DNA from 4 places in the Aquincola agrisoli genome. Region 1 is predicted to be linked to each of the others. Evidence: predicted binding sites of a transcription regulator. Region 1 holds the regulator's gene; each other region holds the start of a gene.
What was found. Region 1 encodes FNR, which switches genes on or off when oxygen is low (the NO sensors DNR and NnrR bind a similar motif). Its sites were predicted from a motif close to TTGATNNNNATCAA; they were not measured.
Positions count from the first base shown of each region.

Region 2: a site for FNR is predicted at 2,123-2,136, ahead of V4F39_RS02410 (cation-transporting P-type ATPase). Genes of this name have one in related genera too.
Region 3: a site for FNR is predicted at 1,858-1,871, ahead of clpB (ATP-dependent chaperone ClpB). Genes of this name have one in related genera too.
Region 4: a site for FNR is predicted at 2,617-2,630, ahead of azu (azurin). Genes of this name have one in related genera too.

Region 1 is NZ_JAZIBG010000020.1:43,444-47,559, reverse strand. It holds gene ccoP (cytochrome-c oxidase, cbb3-type subunit III) at 1-182, shown strand, start outside; gene ccoG (cytochrome c oxidase accessory protein CcoG) at 196-1,641, shown strand; gene V4F39_RS08110 (hypothetical protein) at 1,650-1,883, shown strand; gene V4F39_RS08105 (hypothetical protein) at 1,880-2,122, shown strand; gene fnr (fumarate/nitrate reduction transcriptional regulator Fnr) at 2,103-2,840, opposite strand; gene hemN (oxygen-independent coproporphyrinogen III oxidase) at 2,950-4,116, shown strand, end outside.
Region 2 is NZ_JAZIBG010000009.1:113,634-117,749, reverse strand. It holds gene V4F39_RS02425 (all3515 family Zur-repressed PEP-CTERM protein) at 1-557, opposite strand, end outside; gene V4F39_RS02420 (hypothetical protein) at 714-1,178, shown strand; gene V4F39_RS02415 (DUF2145 domain-containing protein) at 1,175-2,089, shown strand; gene V4F39_RS02410 (cation-transporting P-type ATPase) at 2,235-4,116, shown strand, end outside.
Region 3 is NZ_JAZIBG010000036.1:657,741-661,856, reverse strand. It holds gene V4F39_RS19595 (molybdenum cofactor biosynthesis protein MoaE) at 238-765, shown strand; gene V4F39_RS19590 (CrcB family protein) at 774-1,154, shown strand; gene V4F39_RS19585 (flavin reductase family protein) at 1,198-1,767, shown strand; gene clpB (ATP-dependent chaperone ClpB) at 1,925-4,116, shown strand, end outside.
Region 4 is NZ_JAZIBG010000035.1:19,553-23,668, forward strand. It holds gene V4F39_RS16540 (ABC transporter ATP-binding protein) at 1-444, shown strand, start outside; gene V4F39_RS16545 (MlaD family protein) at 441-1,427, shown strand; gene V4F39_RS16550 (PqiC family protein) at 1,424-2,074, shown strand; gene azu (azurin) at 2,078-2,530, opposite strand; gene V4F39_RS16560 (HU family DNA-binding protein) at 2,783-3,319, shown strand; gene V4F39_RS16565 (DUF2845 domain-containing protein) at 3,320-3,643, opposite strand; partial or broken gene V4F39_RS16570 (autotransporter-associated beta strand repeat-containing protein) at 3,795-4,116, opposite strand, start outside.

The DNA of each region.
Region 1 (4,116 bases):
ACCTGACCGACAAGGTCTGGCTGCATGGCTGGGGCGAGGCGGCGATCACCGCCATGGTGAACAACGGCAAGACCAACGTGATGCCGGCCCACGGCCAGCGCCTGAGCCCCGAGCAGGTCAACGTGCTCGCCGCCTACGTCTGGAACCTCTCGCAGCCGTCGAACATCGCCAAGGCGCCGTAGACGCCCACGCCGCATGTCCCCCGTCCCCTCGTCAGCCGTACGGCCCGCCTCCGACACCGCCGGCGCAAAGGCCGCCAAGGTGGTGTGGCTCTACGAGAGCCACAAGAAGGTCTACCCCCGTTCCGTCAAGGGCTGGTTCGCCAGCTGGCGGTGGGTGCTGGTGTGGGCCACGCAGATCCTCTACTACGGGCTGCCGTGGCTGCAGTGGGACGGGCGGCCGGCGGTGCTGTTCGACCTGGGGGCGCGCCGCTTCTACATCTTCGAGCTGATCCTGTATCCGCAGGACTTCATCTACCTCACCGGGCTCCTGATCCTCAGCGCCTACGGCCTGTTCTTCTTCACCGCCGTGGGCGGGCGCCTGTGGTGCGGCTACGCCTGCCCGCAGACGGTGTACACCGAGATCTTCCTGTGGGTGGAGCACAAGTTCGAGGGCGAGCGCGGCGTCCGCATGAAGCTCGACGCCGGCCCCTGGACCGTCGAGAAGCTCTGGCGCAAGGGCGGCAAGCATGCGGCCTGGCTCGCCATCGCGCTGTGGACGGGCTTCACCTTCGTCGGCTATTTCACGCCGATCCGCACGCTTTGGGCCGAGGCCTTCACGCTGTCGTTCGGCCCGTGGGAGTGGTTCTGGGTGCTGTTCTACGGCTTCGCGACCTACGGCAACGCCGGCTTCATGCGCGAGCAGGTCTGCAAGTACATGTGCCCGTACGCCCGCTTCCAGAGCGCGATGTTCGACCACGACACGCTGATCGTCAGCTACGACGAGCAGCGCGGCGAGCCCCGCGGCAAGCGCGGCCGCAAGGACGACAAGGCCGGCAAGGGCGACTGCATCGACTGCGGGCTGTGCGTGCAGGTCTGCCCCACCGGGATCGACATCCGCGACGGCCTGCAGTACGAGTGCATCGCCTGCACGGCCTGCATCGACGCCTGCAACGGCGTGATGGACAAGATGCAGTACCCGCGCGGGCTCATCCGCTACGCGACGCAGAACGCGCTGGCCCTGGGCGAGGCGCCGGGCCGGCTCTTCAAGCGGCTGCTGCGCCCGCGGGTGCTGGTCTACGGCGCCGTGCTGGTGGCCATCTCCGCCGCCTTCGTCGCGAGCCTGATGGTCCGCTCGCCGCTCAAGGTCGACGTGGTGCGCGACCGCGCCTCGCTCGCGCGCATCGTCGACGACGGCCGCATCGAGAACGTCTACCGGCTGCAGCTGATGAACGCCAGCGGCGAGCCGCAGCGCTACCGCGTGGAGGTCGGCGGCCTGCCCGGCCTGCAGCTCGGCGAGCACGCCCCGCTGGCGCTGCAGCCCGCCGAAGCGCACTGGTTCGTGCTGCAGGTGCAGCTGCCACCCGAGGCGGCGCAAACCCTGGGCAGCGGCGCCCATCCCATCCAGTTCCGCGTGGTGGCCGAGTCCGGCGACCGCCCGGCCGACGTGACCGAGAAGTCCACTTTCATCGTCCCCCGCTGAGGACCGCCATGAACAAGCCCGATGTCCGACCCGTCCTGCCCTGGTGGCGCGTACCGATGGTGTGGCTGGTAATCGGCGGCCCCGCCGTCGTCGTCGTCGCCGGCATCGCGACGGCCGTGATCGCCCTGCGCGGCGCCGACGTCGTGATCGCGCCATCGGTGCCGCGGGCGGTCACGCAGTGGAAGGTCGAGGTGCCCGGCACGGCGGCCGAGGCGCCGGCCGAGGCGGGAGCCAGGCCGTGAGCTTCACGCTGCGTGCCCTGCTGATCGCATGGCCCGCCTTCGTGATGGCGGGCGTGCTGGAGATGCTGGTGTTCGCGGTGGTCGACCCGGCCACGCTGAGCTGGTTCGGCCAGGAGCCGATCGGCTGGCCGAACAACGCGGTCTACACGGTGACCTTCCTGATCTTCTGGGCGGTGATCGCCACCTCGGGCGCGGTCACCCAGCTGCTGGCCGCGCCGGTCAGCAGTTCGGGCCGTTGACCAGCCTGCGCAGGCCGTCCTGGTCGGTGATGCGGATATGCCGCTGCTTCACTTCGAGCAGGCCGTCGTCCTGGAACTTGGAGAAGGTGCGGCTCACGGTCTCGAGCTTGAGGCCGAGGTAGCTGCCGATCTCCTCGCGCGTCATGCGCAGCACCAGCGCCGACGGGGAGAAGCCCCGCGACTGCAGGCGCTGCGTGAGGTTGAGCAGGAAGGCGGCGAGCCGCTCCTCGGCGCGCATGCTGCCCAGCAGCAGCATCACGCCGTGGTCGCGCACGATCTCGCGGCTCATGATCTTGTGGAACTGCCGTTGCAGGTCGGTGAACTCGCGCGAGAGGTCCTCAAGTTCGGCGAAGGGGATCACGCAGACCTGGGAATCCTCCAGGGCGACGGCGTCGCAGCTGTGGCGGTCGGTGCTGATGCCGTCCATGCCGAGCAGCTCGCCGGCCATCTGGAAGCCGGTGACCTGGTCCCGGCCGTCCTCGGCGGACACGCAGGTCTTGAAGAAGCCCGTGCGCACCGCATAGAGCGAGTGAAAGCCGTCGCCCGCGCGGAACAGCGCCGCGCCCCGCGCCACGTGGCGCCGCGCGTCGACCAGCCTGTCCAGCCGCTCCAGATCGGGTTGCGACAGCCCCAGCGGCAGGCACAACTCGCGCAGGTTGCAGCTGGAGCAAGCCACCTTGAGCGGCTCGATGCGGATGGAGGTGGTGGGGCTGGTCACTGCTTCGCCGTCCTGTTTGCGTTCGATCAAGGATTGTTGACTCCCCGCGCGCGACGGGCCTTGCGCCACATCAAGTCCCGCGGGCCGGACCTCCGGCACAGTGGGCACGATGAATGCGTCCAGTACGACCCTCCGCGCGGCGCCCAAGGCCATGGACACGGCGTTGCTGCGCCGTTTTGATGTGCCCGGACCACGTTACACCTCCTATCCTACGGCCGATCGCTTCGTGGAGGCCTTCGGAGCCGCCGAACATGCGTCGGCGCTGCAGCTGCGTGCAGGCGCCAAGGTCGCCGGCGGGGGGCCGTTCTCGCTGTACGTGCACGTGCCGTTCTGCGAATCGGTCTGCTACTACTGCGCCTGCAACAAGGTCATCACGCGCCGCCACGAGCGCGCCGCGCCGTTCCTCCAGACCCTGGAGGCCGAGATGGCGCTCAACGCGTCGCTGCTGGGCAGCCCGCAGCCGGTGTCGCAGGTGCACCTGGGCGGCGGCTCGCCCACGTTCCTGGACGACGGAGAACTGCAGCGCCTGATGCAGGCGGTGCACAAGCATTTCCGCATCGTGCCGGGCGCCGAGCTGTCGATCGAGGTCGATCCCCGCACGGTCGATGCGCAGCGGCTGCAGGCCCTGCGGCAGCTGGGCTTCAACCGGCTGAGCTTCGGGGTGCAGGACTTCGACGCCCGCGTGCAGCAGGCGGTGCACCGCGTGCAGCCGCTCGAATCGGTCGCGGCGCTGATGCGCAGCGCCCGTGCGCTGGAGTTCGATTCGATCAACGTCGACCTGATCTACGGCCTGCCCCGCCAGACGCAGCTCAGCGTCGCGACGACGATCGCGCAGGTCATCGAGCTGCAGCCCGACCGGATCGCGCTCTATGCCTACGCGCACCTGCCGCAGCGCTTCAAGCCGCAGCGCCGCATCCATGCCGCCGACCTGCCCCCGCCGGCCGACCGCGTGGCGATGCTCGAGGGCTCGGTGGCGCAGTTCCTCGACGCCGGCTACGTCTACATCGGCATGGACCACTTCGCCCGCCCCGGCGACGCGCTGGCCATCGCCAAGCGCCAGGGCCGGCTGCACCGCAACTTCCAGGGCTACAGCACCCAGCCCGACTGCGACCTCATCGGCCTCGGGCCCTCGGCGATCAGCCGCATCGGCGCCACCTACAGCCAGAACGCGAAGGACCTGCAAGGCTGGCACGACGCGGTGACGCAGGGCCAGTTCCCGGTCGAGCGCGGGCTCGCACTCACGCGCGACGACCTGCTGCGACGCGCGGTCATCATG
Region 2 (4,116 bases), on a different contig from region 1:
CTGATGCCTTCGAGCCTGAGGCCCACGACCACGTCGCCGTAGGCCGCATTCCAGCGGCCGCCGCTGCTGCCGTAGAGCACCTCGGCGGCATCGCCCCGGCCGACGAGCGACTGGATGGAGGCCGCGCCGAGGTAGCTGTAGTCCGCCGCCGGCGTGCCTTCGGGCAGCACCCCGCTCACCCACTGGCCCGCGAAGGCGCCGGTGCCGGCCTGCAACGCGATCGACGAGGCGGCCTCCGTGACGCGCGAGCTCATCTCGGGCAGGCGGTTGTTGGCGCTGGTCGGCAGCACCACCGGCGAGGCCGCCGTGCCGCCGTAGCTGTAGGCGCCGATGCCGTGGAAGTGGTTGCCGTGGTCCAGCAGCAGGGTCAGGCGCCCGGCGTTGGGGTTCGCCATGCCGGCGAAGGTGCCCGAGGCCACCGTCGCGAGGCTGTCGACCCCGATGTAGAAGCCGATGCCCTCGGCCGCGCGGATGCCCGAGGCGTGGGCCGGGGCCGCGAGGGCCGCCGCGGCGGCGATGGCGGCCGCGAACCGGCCGATGGTGTGGGGTGCTTGCATGTACTCCGTCCTGTCTTGATGGGGGTTGTCGCCGCCCTCCGGCAGCGGCATTGATTATGCAACTAAGTTGCATTTAAGGCGACCAGACACAGGCTGTTGACAGCCGCGCGCTATCCTGCGCGCCGCGCGGCCGGTGCCGCCGTTTCCGGAGCCTCGATGACTTGTTCCTTGAACCGCCTGGCCGGCGCCGCGATGCTGTGGCTGGCCGCCGCTGCCGCCCCCTGCCACGCCGACAGCCTGGCCTCTTCCGCCTTGAGCGCAGGCTCGGCCTCGGTCGGCAGCGTGTCCGATTCGATCAGCGGCTCCAGCAACAGCTCGTCGCGCAACGACCGCGTGGCCGAAGGCGACTACCGCATCGTCGAGGTGGCCGCCGCCGGGCGGCCCGGCGGGTTGCGGCTGACGCTGCAGCCGGCCGATCCGCGGCCCGGCGCGGAAGACTTCGTGCTCGACCTGCCCGCGCGGACCGGCGGGACCTGGGCCCTGGCACAAGGCGACCTCATCACCGCGCGGCACCGGCCCTACGGGCTGGAGTTCGCGCGGGCCGACACCCGCGAGGCCTTCTTCCTCGCGCTGGCCGACGACTGGTTCCGCGAACTCGCGCCGAAGGCCGTGCCGCTGTGAGGTCGAGCCTGCGGCAGGCGCTGGTGCTGGCCGCGGGCCTCGCCGGCTGCGTGGCGGCCTGCAACGCAGCCTCCGCGGCGCCGCTGCTGTGCGACCGCGGCGTGCCGATGACGGCGGCGCAGCAGGACCGGCTGCTGCGCTTCGCGGCCATCGTCAAGCAGGCGCTCGACGGCTCCGGCCGCGAGGTGGCGCTGGTCGCCCGCTCGGGCCTGGACCTGCAGCGCTTCGGCATCCGCTACTCCCATGCCGGTGTCAGCCTCCAGGCCAGCGGCAACGGGCCGTGGTCGGTGCGCCAGCTCTACTTCGCCTGCGAGGAAGGCCGGCCGCGTCTCTATGACCAGGGCATGGCCGGCTTTGTGCTGGGCACCAGCCGGCCGGAGATCGGCTACATCTCCGCCGTGTTGCTGCCGGCGGCACCGGGTGCGGGGCTGGCCCGGGCCGCGCTCGACGACCCGCTCGCCGTTCGGCTGCTCGCGCCGCGGTACAGCGCCAATGCCCACGCGTTCGGCCTGCGCTACCAGAACTGCAACCAGTGGGTGATGGAGATGCTGGCGGCGGCCTGGGGCTCGCTCGGCGAGGGCGACGACCTGCGCCCGCAGGCCCAGCGGTGGCTCGCCGCCAACGGCTATGCGCCGGAGCCGGTCGACGTCGGCTCGCACCTGCTGATGGCAGCGGGCGCCTTCGTCCCCTGGGTGCACTACGACGACCATCCCGAGGAGGACCGCTTCGCGCTGAAGCTGCGCGTCAGCCTGCCGGCCTCCATCGAGGCCTTCGTGCGCGAGCACGTGCCGGGAGCCGAGCGCATCGAGCTGTGCCACGACGGCCGGCAGGCCGTGGTGCGCCGCGGCTGGGCGCCGGTGGCCGAAGGCTGCCGGCCGGAGGCCGGCGACGAGGTGATCGCGCTGGATTGAGGTGCCCGGCCGCGCCGCCGGCGTGACGGGTTCTTGATCTGCATCATGGCGCGGGCGCATCGGCACCGCGCAGGCGGAACCGCCGCGCGCGGCGGCAGGTCGTCCCGGTGTGGCGTGTCGGGAGCACGCCGAGGAGGACCCGACCATGCCCGACCCCCGCGCCCGAGAGACCGGCGGCACCGCCGACGTGCCGCTCTGGCACACGCTGCCGGCCGAGCAGGCGCAGGCGCTGTTGCGCACCGGCGTCCAGGGCCTGGACGCCGCAGAGGCGGCGCGGCGCCTTGCGCAGCACGGGCCCAACCGCCTGGCCCCGCCGCGCCGGCGCAGCGCGCTGATGCGGCTGCTGCTGCAGTTCCACAACATCCTGCTCTACGTGATGCTCGGCGCGGCGGTGGTCACCGCGGCGCTGGGGCACTGGCTCGACACCACCGTGCTGCTGGCCGCGGTGCTCATCAACGCCGCCATCGGCTTCATCCAGGAGGGCAAGGCGGAGGATGCGCTCGAGGGCATCCGCGCGATGCTGTCGCCGCACGCGATGGTGCTGCGCGGCGGCGAGCGCCGCGAGATCGATGCCGCCGGCCTGGTGCCGGGCGACGTGGTGGCCGTGGCCTCCGGCGACCGCATCCCCGCCGACCTGCGGCTGCTCGCCGCGCATGAGCTGCGGGTGGAGGAGGCGGCGCTGACCGGCGAGTCGATGCCGGTCGAGAAGGACACCGCGGCGGTGGCCGCCGACGCCCCGCTCGGCGACCGCAGCGGCATGGCCTACGCCGGCACGCTCGTCGTGCACGGGCAGGCCACGGGCCTGGTCGTGGCCACCGGCGGCGCGACCGAGCTGGGCCGGATCAACCGCATGCTGGCCGGCATCGAGGCGCAGACGACGCCGCTGCTGCGGCAGATCGACCGCTTCGGCAGGGTGCTGGCGGTGGCCATCCTGGCGCTGGCCGCCGCCACCTTCGCGCTCGGCACGCTGTGGCGCGGCCACCCGCCTGCCGAGATGTTCATGATGGTGGTGGCGCTCGCGGCCTCGGCCATCCCGGAGGGGCTGCCGGCGATCATGACCGTCACGCTCGCGCTCGGCGTGCAGCGCATGGCCCGGCGGCAGGCCATCGTGCGGCGGCTGCCGGCGGTGGAGGCGCTGGGCGCCGTCACGGTGGTGTGTTCCGACAAGACCGGCACGCTCACCCGCAACGAGATGACGGTGCAGCGCGTGGTGTGCAGCGGCCAGGTGTTCGACGTCGGCGGCGTGGGCTATTCCCCGGTGGGCGGCTTCAGCCTCGACGGCCGCGCCGTGCCGGCGGACCGCCATCCCGCGCTGGCGCTGGCCGTGCAGGTGGGCGTGCTGTGCAACGACGCACGGCTGCGCGAGGCGGCGGGGCAGTGGCACGTCGAGGGCGATCCGACCGAAGGCGCGCTGCTCGTGCTCGGCCGCAAGGCGGGCCTGGCGCAGGGCGACGCGCAGGCGCGGTGGCCGCGGTGCGGCGTCATCCCCTTCGAGTCCGAGCACCGCTTCATGGCGACCCACCATGTCGATGCCGGCGGCCAACCCTGGCTCTTCGTCAAGGGCGCACCGGAGCGTGTGCTGGACCTGTGCCATGCCGAGGTCGGGCCCGGCGGCGAGCCGCAGCCGCTGGAGATCGACACCTGGCGCCGCTGGGCGACCGACACCGCCGCGCAGGGGCTGCGCCTGCTCGGCCTGGCCTGCAAGCGCGGCGCGCCGGCCGGCGAACGGCTCGCGTTCGCCGACGTGGAGGGCGGCTACACCATGCTCGCGCTGGTCGGCATCGTCGACCCGCCGCGTGCCGAGGCGGTGCAGGCGGTGCGCCAGTGCCACCAGGCGGGCATCCGCGTGAAGATGATCACCGGCGACCATGCCGAGACCGCACGCGCCATCGGTGCGCAGCTGGCCATCGGCGTGGGCCGGCCGGCCGTCACTGGCGCCGAGATCGCGCTGATGGACGACGCGGCGCTGCGCCGCACCGTGCACGACGTGGATGTGTTCGCCCGCGCCAGCCCGGAGCACAAGCTGC
Region 3 (4,116 bases), on a different contig from region 1:
GAACGACCGGATGACAAACCGTCATCGGGACGTGCGGCGGGGCGCAGGGGGCGGCAAAAAGAGGGGTGTTGCTGGCCAGGCGTTCCGTCGCGCATCCGACGACGGAACCGCAGCTCCGGTCAGAAGCGCTGCGGTTTTTGTTTGACGGCCGACGCCGGGCCGCGGAAGGCGGCAGCGGGGGCGGACGACAAGGCTTGGCTGGGCATGGGGGCGGATTCTAGGTGCCACAATGCTGCAATGCATCGAGATGTGGATTCCGCGCGCGTGCGGGTTCAGACGGCGGACTTCGATCTGTCCACCGAAGTGGCCGCGCTGCGCGCAGGCGACGGCGGGGTGGGCGCGGTGGCGGCGTTTGTCGGCACCGTGCGCGAGCGCGACCCGGCGGCCGCTGCCGATCCTGAGGTGAGCCTGCTCGAGCTGGAGCACTACCCCGGCATGACCGAGCGCGCGATCGAATCGATGATCGACGAAGCCCACGCGCGTTTCGCGATCCACGCGGCGCGTGTCGTGCACCGCGTGGGGCCGCTGCGGCCGCAGGAACAGATCGTCCTGGTGGCCGTCACGTCGGCGCACCGCGGCACCGCCTTCCAGGCCTGCGAGTTCCTGATGGACTACCTGAAGACCCAGGCCCCGTTCTGGAAGAAGGAGCACACGCCCGAAGGCGCCCGTTGGGTCGATGCCCGCGTGGCCGACGACGCTGCCGCGGCGCGCTGGGGCCTGCCTGCGGCCAATGCCGACGCCACGGCGCCGGGTGCCCCGGCATGACACCGGCCGTGTCCTGGCCCACGGTGGTGGCGATCGCCTTCGGCGCCGCCCTGGGCGCGCTCGCGCGCTGGGGAGCCGGGCTCTGGCTCAACGGCCTGTGGCGCGGCTTTCCGCTCGGCACGCTGGCGGTCAACTGCGTTGGCGGGATGCTGATCGGCGTGGCGATGTTCGGCTTTGCGCGCCACCCCGACGAACTGCTGCGTCACTTCGCCGTCACCGGCTTCCTGGGCGGGCTGACGACGTTCTCGGCCTTCTCGGGCGAATCGCTCGGGCTGCTGCAGCGCGGCGAGTTGCCGATGGCCGTGGCCCACACCCTGGCCCATGTGGCGGGCGCGCTGGCCTGCGCTGCCGCGGGCTTCTGGCTGGCGAAGGTGTTGTGGCGGGCATGAGGGTCGTCCGGCTCTCCGTGGGTGCTCGATGAGTGCGCCTGACATGCACCCGCCCGCCGCGGAAGGCGCCGAGCCGCACGCGGCCGATGCGGCCGCCGGCCCTGCCCGCCACGCGGCCCCGGCCCCGGCCGCCGACGACCGCCTGGCGCTGCGCGCCGCGCTGGGCCGGTACGCCACCGGCGTGACGATCATCACCTGCCGCAATGCCGCAGGCCTGCCGGTCGGGCTCACGGCCAATTCGTTCAGCGCGCTGTCGCTCGACCCGCCGCTGGTGCTGTGGTCGCTGCGGCGGGCGAGCTCGGCGCTGGCCAACTTCGCCGCCGCGCCGGTGTTCGCGGTCAACGTGCTGTCGGAGGCGCAGGTCGAGCTGTCGCGCCGCTTCGCCTCGCGAGAGGCCGACAAGTTCGCCCAGGGCGTCTGGCGCGACGGGCTGGGCGGCGCGCCGTTGCTCGAAGGCAGCACCGCCACCTTCGAGTGCCGGCTGGTCTCGCAGCAGGCCGCGGGCGACCACGTGCTCTTCATCGGGGAAGTGCTGCACCACCGGCACGATGCTGACGAGCCGGCACTGGCGTTCCACGCCGGCCACTACCACGCGGTGGGCGAGCGCCTCTAGCGTGCGCCGATGGGCGGCGGCGCGCCGCCCGGGCCAGCGTTGCCGCCCACGCACGGCGGGCACTCCGATTGCCGGCCACATGGCGCAAGCTTGATGCAGCGCAACTTGAAGAGCGCCGTCGCCGCCTCATATTTGTCGCAATCGGAGGTTCCACCCCATGCGAATTGACAAATTGACCACGGCCTTCCAGCAAGCGTTGGCCGAAGCGCAGACCCTCGCCGTCACGCGCGACAACCCCTACATCGAGCCGGCGCATCTGCTGGCGGCCATGCTGGCGCAGCCCGACGGGCCCAAGGCGCTGCTCGACCGCGCCGGCGCCAACACCGCGGCCCTGAAGACGGCGATGGACACCGCGATCAGCGGCCTGCCCCAGGTGCAGGGCAGCGGCCAGGTGGTGCAGCCCGGCCGCGACCTGGTCGCGCTGCTGCAGTCGGCCGAGAAGGAGGCCGGCAAGCGCGGCGACCAGTTCATCGCGAGCGAGATGTTCCTGCTGGCGCTGTCGGACGCCAAGACCGACCTCGCCGGCATCGTGCGCGGCCACGGCCTCACCCGCAAGGCGCTCGAAGCCGCGATCGACGCGGTGCGTGGCGGCGCGAAGGTCGACTCGGCCGAGGCCGAGGGCCAGCGCGAGGCGTTGAAGAAGTACACCCTCGACCTGACCGAGCGCGCCCGGCAGGGCAAGCTCGACCCGGTGATCGGCCGCGACGAGGAGATCCGCCGCGCGATCCAGGTGCTGCAGCGCCGCAGCAAGAACAACCCGGTGCTGATCGGCGAGCCGGGCGTCGGCAAGACGGCCATCGTCGAAGGCCTGGCGCAGCGCATCGTGGCCGGCGAGGTGCCCGAATCGCTGAAGGACAAGCGCGTGCTGTCGCTCGACATGGCGGGCCTGCTGGCCGGCGCCAAGTACCGCGGCGAGTTCGAGGAGCGCCTGAAGGCCGTGCTGAAGGAAGTGTCGTCCGACGAAGGCCGCATCATCCTGTTCATCGACGAGTTGCACACCATGGTGGGCGCAGGCAAGGCCGAGGGCGCGATGGACGCCGGCAACATGCTGAAGCCTGCGCTGGCGCGCGGCGAGTTGCACTGCATCGGCGCGACCACGCTCGACGAGTACCGCAAGTACGTCGAGAAGGACGCCGCGCTGGAGCGCCGCTTCCAGAAGGTGCTGGTGGGCGAGCCGACGGTGGAGGCCACCATCGCCATCCTGCGCGGGCTGCAGGAGAAGTACGAAGTGCACCACGGGGTCGAGATCACCGACCCGGCCATCGTGGCCGCGGCGGAGCTCAGCCACCGCTACATCACCGACCGCTTCCTGCCCGACAAGGCGATCGACCTGATCGACGAGGCCGCGGCCAAGATCAAGATCGAGATCGACTCCAAGCCCGAGGTGATGGACCGGCTCGACCGCCGGATGATCCAGCTCAAGATCGAGCGCGAGGCGATGAAGAAGGAGCACGACGAGGGCTCGCAGCGCCGGCTCGGCCTGATCGAGGAAGAGCTGGTCAAGCTGCAGCGCGAGTACAACGACCTCGAGGAGATCTGGAAGGCCGAGAAGGCCGCGGCGCAGGGTTCGGCCCACGTCAAGGAAGAGATCGACCGCATCAAGTTCCAGATCGAGGAGCTCAAGCGCAAGGGCGACTTCAACAAGGTGGCCGAGCTGCAGTACGGCAAGCTGCCGGGCCTGGAGGCGCGCCTGAAGGACGCGCAGGACAAGGAAGCCGGCAAGGCCGCGGGCGCCAAGCAGGGCCTGGGCCCGCAGCTGCTGCGCACGATGGTCGGTGCCGAGGAGATCGCCGAGGTCGTCTCGCGCGCCACCGGCATCCCGGTGAGCAAGCTGATGCAGGGCGAGCGCGAGAAGCTGCTGCAGATGGAAGCCAAGCTGCACGAGCGCGTGGTGGGGCAGGATGAGGCGATCCGCGCCGTGTCCGATGCCATCCGCCGCTCGCGCGCGGGCCTGTCGGATCCGAACCGGCCCTACGGCTCGTTCCTGTTCCTCGGCCCCACGGGTGTCGGCAAGACCGAGCTGTGCAAGGCGCTGGCCGGCTTCCTGTTCGACTCGACCGACCACCTGATCCGTGTCGACATGAGCGAGTTCATGGAGAAGCACTCGGTGAGCCGGCTGATCGGCGCGCCCCCGGGCTACGTGGGCTACGACGAAGGCGGCACGTTGACCGAGGCCGTGCGGCGCAACCCGTACAGCGTTGTGCTGCTCGACGAGGTCGAGAAGGCGCACCCGGACGTATTCAACGTGCTGCTGCAGGTGCTGGACGACGGCCGGCTGACCGATGGCCAGGGCCGCACGGTCGACTTCAAGAACACCGTGATCGTGATGACCAGCAACTTGGGCTCGCA
Region 4 (4,116 bases), on a different contig from region 1:
CTCAACGCCAAGGAGCGCGAGCACAAGGCGCGCGAGGTGCTCGAGTGGGTCGGCCTCGCGGCCTACGCCGACTTCTGGCCCGCGGACCTCAGCGGCGGCATGAAGAAGCGCGCCGGCCTGGCACGCGCCATCGCCGGCGAGCCGCCGCTGCTCTTCCTCGACGAGCCCTCGGCCGGCCTCGACCCCATCAGCTCGCGCCGTCTCGACGACCTGATCCTCGACATCCGCGAGCGCACCGGCGCCGCGGTGGTCTTCGTCAGCCACGAGCTGCCCAGCCTCTTCGCGATCGCCGACGACTCGATCTTCCTCGACGCGGACAGCAAGCAGCCCATCGCCCACGGCCGCCCGCGCGACCTGGCCGGCACCGCCGACCACCCCACGGTGCGCGCCTTCCTCCACCGGGAGGTGCCGCCGCCCTCCCCCAACGAAACGGTCTCGACATGAAACGCAATGCCCTGCTGATCGGTGGCTTCGTGCTCGCCGCCATCGCCATCGCCATCGCGGCCGTCTTCTGGCTGAGCGGGCAGGACCTGTTCGGCCAGCAGGTCAAGGCCCGCGTGTACTACGAGGGCAACGTCAGCGGCCTGTCGGTGGGCGCGCCCGTCACCTTCCGCGGCGTGTCGGTGGGCCAGGTGACGGAGATCGGCATCGAGGTCGACCCGTCGACGCTGGAGACCTCGATCCCCGTGTCGCTGAAGCTGCAGCCGAGCGCGGTGCGCTACAGCAACGAGGACAAGGCGCCGCCGCTGGACATCCCGTCGCTGGTGCAGCGCGGGCTGCGGGCGCGGCTCACGTCGCAGAGCGTCGTCACCGGCCAGAAGGCGATCGAGCTGGACTTCATCCCCGAGTCGCCGGCGCGCCTGCACGGCCCGCCCGGCACGCTGGAGATCCCCACGGTAGCCGAGCGCTTCGGCGCGCTGATCGACCAGGTCGCCGACCTGCCGCTGCGCGACACGGTCAACGACCTGCGTTCGGCCGTGGCCGACTTCCGCAGCACGATGCAATCGGTGCAGCGCACGCTCGACGGCACGCAGGAGGTCCTGTCGAGCACGGCCAAGGAGATCACCGCCACCGGCGTGCAGTCGCGCCAGACGCTGGAAGCCGCCACGCGGGCCATCCAGCAGGTGCAGGCCAGCACGGCGGCTTCGCTGGAGGCCGTCACCCGCCTGGCGGACACCTCGCGGCAGACGGTCGTCGAGGCGCAGCCCGACCTGCAGCGCACGCTGGCCGGTGCGCGCGAGGCATCCGAATCGGCGCGCCTGGCGCTCGACCGCATCGCCGACGTGGCCGCGCCGGGCGCACCGCTGCGCAACGACCTCGACACCGCGATGCGCGACCTGGCCCAGGCCGCCCGCGGCCTGCGCTCGCTGACCGAGCTGCTGGAAGAGAAGCCCAACGCCGTGATCTTCGGGAACCCACGCGAATGAACACCCTGACCCTGCGCGCCCTGCGCCTGATCCCGCTGCCGATCGCGGCCGCGGTGGCCGGCTGCGGCACGACCTCGCCCGCGCCGATGTTGCTGACGCTGCCGCATGCCGCGGCCGTCGCGGCACCGTCCGCGCCCGCACCGGCGGTGGCCGGCGCCCCGGCATCGAAGGTGATGGTGCTGCGCCGCATCGAGGTGCCGGAGTACCTGGCGGCGCGCCGCGTGCGCTACCGGGCCGACGCGAGCACGCTCGCCGAATGGCCCAACACCTACTGGGCCGAGCGCATCGAGATCGGCGTCTCGCGCGAGTTCGCGGCGGCGCTGCGCCAGCAGCTGCCGGGCTGGCGCCTGTGCGAAGCCCACTGCAGCGAACAGGCGCCGGCACTGGCCACGCAGGTCGAGTTGACGCAGATGGACTTCGTGCGTGGCGAGCAGCGGCTGCTGGCGCGGGCGCAGTTGGCGGTGTGGAGCGCCGACCGCACGCCGCGGCTGCTGCGCAGCCAGGAACAGGCCTACGTGATCGCAGGCCAGGCGGCCACGCCGCAGGCCCAGGCCGAGGCGATCACCGAACTGCTGCGCCGCGTGGCCGCGGACCTCGCGGCCCTGGCCCAAGGCGCGGCGGCGCCGGCTGCGGCGCCGCCGCGCTGAGGCTCACTTGGCCAGCGTCAGCGTGCCCTTCATGATCCCCGAGTGGCCGGGGAACGAGCAGAAGTAGGTGTAGCTCTCGCCGGCCTTGAGCTTCGCGACGTCGAAGCTCACCGAATCGGTCTCGCCGCCGCCGATCACCTTGGTGTGCGCGATGACACGGGCATCGCCGGGCTTGACGTAGGCCTTGTCCGCGCCGGCCGGGATGCCGTCGGCGGCCACGCCCTGCACGTCGGCGGTCTTGCTCAGCACCCAGTTGTGGCCCATTGCCGCCTTGGGCAGCTTGCCGGTGTGCTTGAGCTTGACGGTGAACTGCTTGCAGCTCGCGGGCACGGCGATGCTGGACTTGTCGAACTGCATCGCATCGTTGCCGCCGATCTCCACATCGCATTGCGCCGCCATGGCGGGCGCGCCGATCAACGTGGCCAGTACGACAGCGGCGATCTGTTGGGTCTTCATGGGTTCTCCATTCGTGGTCGGAATTGCGCACTACCTGCGGGCCATGCGCGCGGCATGGACTCTGGACGAAACCGCCGGCGCCCGGCTTGATGCAGGTCATGGACGCTCGGCGATGGCACGGCGTCTCAAGGCCCCGGGATGGTACCCCCGGCGCCCCTCCTAGAATCGCGCGCCCGCAGCGGCACATCGGCACCGACCGCGGGCGCCGTCGGCACGCTGCGGTTTCCCTTCACAACCGTCAGACCGAACCGAATGGCAACCGCAAAGAAAGTCAGCAAGACCCCCGTCGCAAAGAAGGCCGTCCAGGCCGTGAAGGCGGCCGCACCCGTCAAGGCTGCAAAGACCGCCAAGCCCGCCGCGGCGCCGAAGGCTGCCCCGAAGGCCGCGCCCAAGGCCGCGGTGAAGACCGCCGTGAAGGCCGCCCCGAAGGCGGCGGCGAAGCCCGCTGCCAAGGCGGCTGCCGGCGCCCCGCTCAAGCCCATCAAGTCGGCCTTCACCAAGGCCAGCCTCACGACCCATCTGGCCGAGCAGGCCGGCGTCGAGCCCAAGGCCGCCAAGGCCCTGCTGGCGGCGCTGGAAGCCACCGTGCTGGCGTCGGTCAACAAGAAGGGCCTGCGCGAGTTCACGCTGCCCGGCCTGCTGAAGGTCACGGCGCAGAACGTGCCGGCCAAGAAGAAACGCTTCGGCAAGGATCCCTTCACGGGCCAGGACCGCTGGTTCGACCCCAAGCCCGCCACCGTGCGCATCAAGGCGCGCGCCCTCAAGAAGCTGAAGGACGCGGCGCTGTAATCACGGCATCCGTTCGCCGTCGCGGATGGAATCCACCGCGGTGTTCCTGAAACGCACGATGGCAAGGAAATGCCCTTGCCCGCGGTGGTAGGTCCACTCCTCCATCGGCACGCAGCCGGGCGTGATCAGCGGCTGCAGCACCTGCCCCGGCACCGCCGGCAGGGGCCACAGGAAGAGCTCGCGGGAGACACACACCATCTCGCGGGCGAGCGGGTCGCCGCACTTGGCGGCCACGCTCACCTTCGATTCGCCCGTCGACACCAGCTGCCCGTTGCAGCGCAGCGATTGCGCCGCGGCCGGCGCGGGCGCCAGCAGCGCCAGCACGGCCGCCCCAACGGCAACGGCCGCCGGCGCAAAGGATGCGCGGCGGCCGCTGCTTGGAGCGTCGAAAAGGCATTCACGGCGGCGCGGCATCCCTCGATGTTATGCCCCGCCGCGGGAAATGCGTGCCGGCACGCGGGTGCCGGCCGCGGCGTCAGAACGCCACGTTGAGCTGCACCTTCAGGCTGTCGTCACGGCCGCTCGACAGCGTGCTGTCGAAGGCCGCGCTGGCCGTCACGGCCTCGCTCAGGCGGATGCTGCCGGCCACGCCGAGCAGCGCCTGGGTGCGGCTGCCGCTGTCGTAGCTCATCGGGAACTCCACCGAGCTGTCGACACCCAGCCGCGCGCGCTGCGTGCGGTTGCCGTCGCCCAGCTTGCCGCGCAGCGCCGCGTCGGCCGAGAGCGTCATCGGACGGCCCTGCACCACGTGCTTCCACTCGAGCACGCTGCCGATGGTGGCCATCGTGCGCGTCGTG